DNA from 2 places in the Geodermatophilus sp. URMC 61 genome. Region 1 is predicted to be linked to the other one. Evidence: riboswitches for the same ligand, from Rfam matches in the RefSeq annotation. Region 1 holds a riboswitch; the other holds the start of a gene.
The links. Region 1 has a riboswitch for thiamine pyrophosphate ahead of thiM (hydroxyethylthiazole kinase). Riboswitches for the same ligand answer to the same signal wherever they lie in the genome.

Region 1 (3,936 bases):
GCAGGGCTGGCTGGCCGACGGTGAGCCGCCGGCGACGCTGCACCGGCCGGCCCCCTGGGGCCCGGTGTCGGTCACCGGGACGCCGGTCGCCCTCACGCCGGCCGAACAGGACGCGTACGAGTCCGAGTGGCAGGAGTTCCGCGCCGAGATGCGGCTGGCCCGCAAGGCCCGCCAGACCGCACGCGGACGGGCCGCGCTGCTGCGCTTCCGGCAGAAGGCCGGGCTGATCCGCGCCCAGGCCACCGTGGACTGGGTGCGGGCACAGGTGGAGGCCGAGCGGCAGGTCGCGGTGTCGGTGGAGTTCGTCGAGACGGCGGCCGACCCGATCCGCGAGGCGCTGCTGGACTCGGGGATCGGCGTGGCCGCGATCTACGGTCGTGACCGGTTCGACGTCGAGGCCGAGCGGCTGCGCTTCCAGACCGGTGCGGCGCCGGTGTGCGTGTTCACCGTGACCGCCTCGATCAGCCTGCACGCCGGCGAGCTGCTGCCCGGCGGCGCCACCGCCTCTCCCACGCCGCGGGTCGGGCTGTTCCACCAGCCGCGCTTCTCCGGCATCCAGGCCCGCCAGGTCACCGGCCGCACGCACCGCGACGGCCAGGTCTCCCCGTGGCGGGTGGCCTTCGCCGAGGACACGGTCGAGGAGCAGGTGGCCCGGGTGATGGTCGAGCGGCTGGCGGTCAGCGGCTCCACCGCCGGAGCCGACACCTCCGCGCTGCAGGAGATCGCCGAGCTGCTCGACGCGGACTGGCTGCCGCCGGTCGCGCTCACCGAGTGAGCCGCTCCCCGCGCCACGCGTCGCTGCCCTTCCCCCTCCAGTCGATCATGGGTTGGTGCTCGAAGGTGCGCCGTCGACCGCGCGTCCGCCTGCAGCAACCCCGTGATCGACTCCAGGGGCGATCGCTCCGGGAGGCGTCCGGAGGAACCTCAACCCAGCCCCGCGACGATGCTGGACACCCCGGCCAGCGCCGACAGCGTCAGCCCGGCCACCCGGAACCGGCGGACGTCGAGCAGGTGGAACAGCCGGCGGCCCGCCACGTGGCCGACGACCGCCGCGGCCAGCAACACCAGCACCACCTCCGGCCGGAGGGCCTGTGCGGCCCGCCCCGAGGCGATGAGCACCGCGGCGCCGAGCAGGTTGAGGGCGAGGAACATCGCCGCGAGGGTGTCGCGCATCTCCGCCGGGGGCACCCGCCGCCGCTCGAGCCAGAGCACCAGCGGCGGCCCGTTGGTGTTCGTCGTGGTGGTGAGCACGCCGGCGAGGAGGCCCACGCCGAGCGTGGCCCACCGGGACGGCCTCGCCCGGCCGGGGACCGGGCGCCGCAGCACCTGGATCGCCACGGCGACGAGCACGCCCACCCCCACGGCGAGCTGCAGCGCCGCCTTGCTGACCACGGCGAGCACCAGCACGCCGGCCAGGACCCCGGGGACGGCGGCCGGGACCACCACGCGGACGTCGGCCCACCGGACGGCCGGCCGTGATCCGGGGCGCACCAGCAGCAGGAGCAGGGTCGTCGTCGTGGCGAGCACCAGCATCGTGGTCACCGCCTCGACGGGAGCGAGCACGGCCACCAGAGCGGGTCCGGCGATGAGCGCCATACCGAACCCGGCGGCGGCCTGCACGGTCGCGCCCGCCAGGACGGCCAGGTACGCGAGCAGCACGCCGGCCATCCTGTCGCACGCCCCGGCCCACCCCGGACGGCGGCAGCCCGGACGTCGCGGCGCCGCGCCGGGAGCACTCCGGCGCACCGGTGTTACGTTCGGAGGCGCACGTGGCACGGGGTGTCCCCGACCGGGGACTGAGAGCACACCCGTCGAACCTGCTCCAGTTCGTACTGGCGAAGGGATGTCACCGGCATGCCGGCCGTCGACCTGCGCGCCGCCCACGCGGCGGTGCGCGCACGCACCCCTCTGGTGCACTGCCTGACCAATACCGTCGTCCAGACGATCACCGCCAACGCGCTGCTGGCCGCAGGCGCCGCCCCGGCGATGGTCGACGCCCCGGAGGAGGCCGGCGACTTCGCCGCCGTCGCCTCCGCGGTGCTGGTCAACGTGGGCACCGTGCACGCCCGCACCGCCGAGGCCATGCGGCTGGCCGCCCGATCGGCCGGCGCCGCCGGGACGCCGTGGGTCCTGGACCCCGTCGCCGTCGGCGGCCTGGTCTACCGCACCGAGCTGGCCACCGAACTGGTCGGACTGCGGCCCACCGTCGTCCGCGGCAACGCCTCGGAGGTCATGGCGCTGGCCGGCGCGGGCACCGGCGGTCGCGGCGTGGACAGCACCGACAGCACCGACGACGCCGCCAAGGCCGCTGCCGAGCTCGCGGCGCGCACCGGTGGGGTCGTCGCGGTCAGCGGCGAGGTCGACCTGGTCACCGACGGACGGCGGACCGTCCGCGTCGGCGGGGGATCGGCGCTGCTGACCCGCACCACCGGCGCCGGCTGTGCGCTGGGTGCCCTCGTCGCCGCCTACGTCGCGGCCACCGGCGACGCGCTGACCGGGACCGTGGCCGCGCACGCGCACGTCGCCGTCGCCGCCGAGCGGGCCGCGCAGGTCGCGCACGGCCCGGGCACCTTCGCGCCCGCCTGGCTCGACGCGCTGGACGCCGTCGACGGCGAGGCCCTGGCCGCGGCGGACGTCCGATGAGGCGCTCGTTCGACCCGACCCTCTACCTGGTCACCGACACCGCGCTGTCCGCCCCGCGGCCGGTGACCGACGTCGTCCGCGCGGCGGTCGCCGGCGGCGTCACCGCCGTCCAGGTCCGGGACAAGACCGCCTCCCGTCGGGAGCTGCTCGAGCTCACCCGCGCGGTGCAGGCGGCGCTGGCCGACCGGCCGGACGTCGCGCTCTGGGTCAACGACGCCGTCGACGTCGCGCTGCTCGCCGGCGTGGACGGCGTGCACCTCGGCCAGGACGACCTGCCCCCGGCCGAGGTGCGCGCCCTGCTCGGGCCGGACCGGCTGCTCGGGTTCAGCGTCTCCTCCGTCGCCGAGCTGGACGTGGCCCGCGCGCTGCCGGCGGGGACCGTCGACCTGGTCGGCATCGGCCCGGTGTGGACGACGCCGACCAAGCCCGACGCCGGCAGCGCCCTGGGCCCGGACGGCGTCCGCGGGCTGGCCGAGGCGGCCCGCGCCGCCGGGTTCACCACCGTCGCGATCGGCGGCATCGACGCCGACCGGGCCGCCGAGGTGGCCGCGACCGGGGTGGACGGCGTGTGCGTCGTCTCGGCGGTGTGCGCCGCACCCGACCCCGCCGACGCCGCCCGCGCGCTCCGCTCGGCCATCGACCGGGGCCGGCTCGCGCAGGTGGTCCGGTGAGCGGACAGGGGCGTGGGCATCGCAGCGAGGAACGAGCGAGGAGCGGAGCGGCCCGCGGGAGCGAACCCGGACGTCCGAGCCCGGTGTCGGTCGCGCTGACCGTCGCGGGCAGCGACCCCAGCGGCGGCGCCGGCATCCAGGCCGACCTGAAGACCTTCAGCGCGCTCGGCGTCTACGGCACGGCGGTGCTCACCGCACTCACCGCCCAGAACACCCGCGGCGTCACCGGCGTGCACGGCGTCCCCCCGGAGTTCGTGGCCGAGCAGCTGGCGACCCTCTTCGCCGACGTCGAGGTGCACGCCACCAAGCTGGGCATGCTCGGCACCGCCGACGTGGTGCGCGCCGTCGCCGCCGCGCTGGCCGACCACCCGGGCGGCCCGGTCGTGTGCGACCCGGTCATGGTCGCGACCAGCGGCGACCGGCTCATCGACGACGCCGCCATCGACGCCGTCCGCAGCGACCTGCTGCCCCTGGCCGACCTCGCCACGCCGAACGTGCCGGAGGCCGCCGTCCTGCTCGACGCGCCCCCGGCCACCGACGTCGACCAGCTACCCGGCCAGGCCACGGCGCTGCTCGCGCTCGGCCCCCGCGCGGTGCTGCTCAAGGGCGGCCACCTGGGTGG
Region 2 (3,936 bases), 150 kb from region 1:
CGGCCGCCGACGACGCGCAGCTCGGTGACCCGGTCGCGGACCAGGCGCACCCCGGCGTCCTGGGCGGCGACCAGCAGCGCGGCGTGCAGGGCGCGGCCGTCGACGGAGTGGTCGCCGGCGACGAGCAGCCCGCCGCGCACCCGCGGGGTGAGCGACGGCTCGCGACGGCGGACCTCCCGCGGGAGGAGCCGCTCGGCGTCCAGGCCCAGCTCCCGCTGGAAGGCGTGCAGCGCGGCGAGCTCGCGGACGTCGTCCTCGTCGAAGCCGACGACGAGCGTGCCCGCGGTGCGCAGCCCGACCGGCAGGCCGCTGGCCCGCTCGACGTCCGCGGCGAAGGCGGGCCACCGCTCGACCGAGGCCAGACCCAGCCGCAGCAGCGCCTCCTCGCGGTAGCCGGCCTCGGTGACCGGGGCGAGCATCCCGGCCGCGGCGGCCGACGCGCCGGTGCCGGGGGAGTCGTCGACGACGGTGACCGAGAGCCCGCGGCGGGCCGCCTGCCAGGCCGTGGCCAGCCCGATGAGCCCTCCGCCGGCGACCGCGACGTCGCTCACGCCGGCACGCTCCGCCCGCGCAGCCACCCGGGCAGGCACACCAGGGCGGTGAGCAGCACCGCGACGCCCAGGCCCACCAGCGACGCCGACCAGCCGTTGGCCGGGTCGATGCCGAGGTCGGCCTGGCGAGCGGTCCACCACGCCGTCCAGCCCGCACCCGGGCCGGAGAAGTACGTCGGCAGCGTGAGCTGGTAGGCGAGGAAGCCGGCCAGCCACGGCAGCAGGAGCAGCGGCCGGGCCGGGGCGGTGTCGGAGGTGTCCCAGGCGCCGCGCGGGGTCGAGTAGTAGGCGACGGCGAAGACGCCGACCAGCGGGACGAACACTGCGCCGATGAGGAAGAGGAACGGCTCGTAGGCGGCGATGTCGAAGGTCAGCGCCAGCAGGGTCGCGACGGCGCCGACGGCCAGGGCGAGCAGCCGGCGGTCGGCGCGGGCGACGAGGTTCTGGCTCGACACCGCGGTGGAGTAGACGTTGGCGAAGGCCTCGTCGAGTTCCACGGCGACCAGCACGAGCACCGCGACCGCGCCCAGCGGGACGGCGAGCAGGGCGTCGATGACGTCGAGCCCGGAGCTGCCGTAGGCGGCCAGCGCGAGGACGCCGAGGGTGAACATCGCGACGGTGGCCAGCCCGTAGCCGAGCGAGGCCCCGGTGAACGCCGCCCGGCCGCTGCGCACGTGCCGGGTGTAGTCGGCGACCAGCGGGAACCAGGAGATCGGCAGGGCGATCACGATGTCGGCCGCCGTCCAGAAGGAGGTCGCCGCGCCGTCGGCCAGCGGCGGCAGGGGTTCGGCGAGCACCTCGACGAAGAGGTAGACGACCGCGGCCAGCGCGGCCCAGACGGCGTAGCGGGCCAGCAGGCGGGCCACCCCGAGCGGGCGCAGCGCCATCGCGGTGGCCAGCACGCCGGCGAGGAGCACGAACGGCCAGCGCGGCGCGTCGAGCACCCGGGAGGCGGCCTCGGCGATGATCACGATCTCGAAGGTCGCCCAGCCGACGCACTGCACGAGGTTCAGCGCGGTGGGCAGCGCGGAGGCGCGGCGGCCGAGCAGCCCGCGCAGCAGCACCATCGTCGGCACCCGCTCCCGCGCGCCGGCCGCGGCGGCCAGCCCGAGGAGGACGGCGCCGATCGCGGCGCCGACGACGATCGCGCCGATCGTCGTCGACAGCGGCCGGCCCGGGAGGACGACGAAGACCGCGGCGACCGGCAGCAGCAGGCTGACGCCGAGGTTGGCCCACAGGCCGAAGGCCTCGCGCAGGCCGAGGGCGGCCACGGGGGCCTGGTCGAGGGTGAGGGGCGCGTCCCCGGTGGGCGCGCTGGTACGGACGTCGTCCGACGTGCTCATGGCCGCTCCCTACGCCGGCATTACCCGGTCAGGTTCCAGCGGTCGGCGACGCGTCGAGTCGCCCTCTCAGCCCGGTCCGCCCGAGCTCCCGCACATGGCGATGCCCACAGTAACCCCGACGCGTACGGTCGCCGCCGTGCCGGTCGCCGACCTCCTGTCCCGCCATCCCGACGCCTGGCGGGGAGCCACCCGTCACCCCTTCCTCGACGCCGTGCGCGACGGGACGGTCCCGGTCGCCGCCTTCGACACCTGGCTGGTGCAGGACGCCCGCTTCGTCGCCGACCTGCTGCGCTTCCAGGCCCGGCTGCTGGCCCGCGTGCCCCGGCCGGCGCAGGCCGTCCTCGCCGGCGGGCTGGTCGCGCTGGTCGACGAGCTGGCCTGGTTCGAGGAGCAGGCCGCCGTCCGCGGGCTGGACCTCGGCACACCCGCTCTGCCCGCCACCGCCGCCTACGCGCGGCTGCTCGAGCGGCTCGACGCCGCCGACGTCGGGACGGCGCTGACCGCGCTGTGGACGATCGAGCGCACCTACCTGGACGCCTGGTCGCACGCGCGGCCCGGCGCGCCGGAGTTCCGCGGCTTCGTCGAGCACTGGACGCAGCCGGGCTTCGCGGACTACGTCGCCGGGCTGGAGTCGGCGGCGGACGGCGTCCCCGCGTCCGGCGCCGACGCGGTGTTCACCGCGGTGGTCGCCGCGGAGACCGCCTTCTGGGCGATGGCGCAGGACGCGGCGCGATCGGGGGCGGCGCAGGACGCGGCGCGATCGGGGGCGGCGCAGGACGCGGCGCGATCGGGGGCGGCGCAGGACGCGGCGCGATCGGGGGCGGCGCAGGACGCGGCGCGATGAGGCGCAGCGATGGAGGCAGCAGCGTGACGCTCTCCGCCGACCTCTGGGCAGCCAACGCCGACCTGGCCGCCGAGGCGCGGGCGCACCCGTTCGTCGCGGGCATCGGCGACGGCACGCTGCCGCGGGAGCGCTTCGCCGGCTACGTCGCCCAGGACGCCTTCTTCCTCGAGTCCTTCGCCCGCGCCTACGCCCTCGGGGTCGCGCGCAGCCCCGACCGGGCCACCCTCGACGCGTTCGCCGACCTGCTGGCCGGCGTCCGCGAGGAGCTGCGCCTGCACACCGGCTACGCCGCCCGGTGGGGGATCGACCTCGCCGGCGTCGAGCCGCTGCCGGCGACCACCGCCTACACCGACTTCCTGCTGGCGACGGCGTCCCTCGGCGGGGTCGACGCCACCTGTGCGGCGATGACCCCGTGCATGCGGCTCTACGCGCACCTGGGCCGGTCGCTGTCGGCCGACCGCGCCGGGGACTACGCCGAGTGGGTCACCACCTACGCCGACCCGGGCTTCGAGGAGCTCGCCGCAGGCCTGGAGCGGCTGCTCGACCAGCACGCCGAGGACACCCCCGCCGTCCGGACGGCGTACCGGCGGGCGATGCGGCTGGAGGTCGGCTTCTTCGACGCCTCCTGGCGGGGAGCCTGACCGCCGCGGTTCCACGTGGAACCCGGCGGCGCTTCCAGGACGCTGCTTGACTGACCCCGTGGTCGCCCCTATCCCCGAGCCGGACCCGAGCATCGATCCCAGTGAGCCGGTGCCCGACGATCCGGGGGAGCTCCTCCCCGACGCGCCGGAGCCCCTCCCACCCCCGCCGATCGAGCCCACACCCGACGACCCCGGCGGGGACCCGGGCGGCGTGCCCGAACCCGCCTGAAGGAAGGACCCCGCCCTCCACGCCACTCGCAGGCTCGCGGCGGGACCCTGCAGGGGCCGTGGGCGGCAGCGGGGTCCACGCTCAGAGGACGAAGCCGAGCAGCAGGTGGGCGTTCAGGCCGATGATCAGGGCCGCGACGACCGCACCGGTGACCGTGGTGACCCGACGGTTCACCCAGCCGCCCATCAGGTCCCGCCGGCTGGTCAGCCACAGCAGCGGCACCAGCGCGAACGGGATGCCGAACGAGAGCACCACCTGGGACCAGACCAGCGCGGTCGTCGGGTCGCCGCCGAGCAGCAGCACCAGCAGCGCCGGGGCCAGGGTGATC

Region 2: another riboswitch for thiamine pyrophosphate. It lies ahead of ACU610_RS20155 (purine-cytosine permease family protein); the one in region 1 lies ahead of thiM (hydroxyethylthiazole kinase).

What each region holds. Positions count from the first base shown of each region.
Region 1 covers NZ_JBRFHZ010000002.1:4,161,210-4,165,145, forward strand. Annotated here, with positions in the region: gene ACU610_RS19455 (helicase) at 1-775, shown strand, start outside; gene ACU610_RS19460 (TSUP family transporter) at 925-1,659, opposite strand; TPP riboswitch at 1,766-1,861, shown strand; gene thiM (hydroxyethylthiazole kinase) at 1,855-2,643, shown strand; gene thiE (thiamine phosphate synthase) at 2,640-3,314, shown strand; gene thiD (bifunctional hydroxymethylpyrimidine kinase/phosphomethylpyrimidine kinase) at 3,398-3,936, shown strand, end outside.
Region 2 covers NZ_JBRFHZ010000002.1:4,312,594-4,316,529, forward strand. Annotated here, with positions in the region: gene thiO (glycine oxidase ThiO) at 1-551, opposite strand, end outside; gene ACU610_RS20155 (purine-cytosine permease family protein) at 548-1,894, opposite strand; TPP riboswitch at 1,884-1,996, opposite strand; gene ACU610_RS20160 (thiaminase II/PqqC family protein) at 2,031-2,738, shown strand; gene ACU610_RS20165 (TenA family protein) at 2,762-3,379, shown strand; gene ACU610_RS20170 (hypothetical protein) at 3,426-3,608, shown strand; gene ACU610_RS20175 (Nramp family divalent metal transporter) at 3,690-3,936, opposite strand, start outside.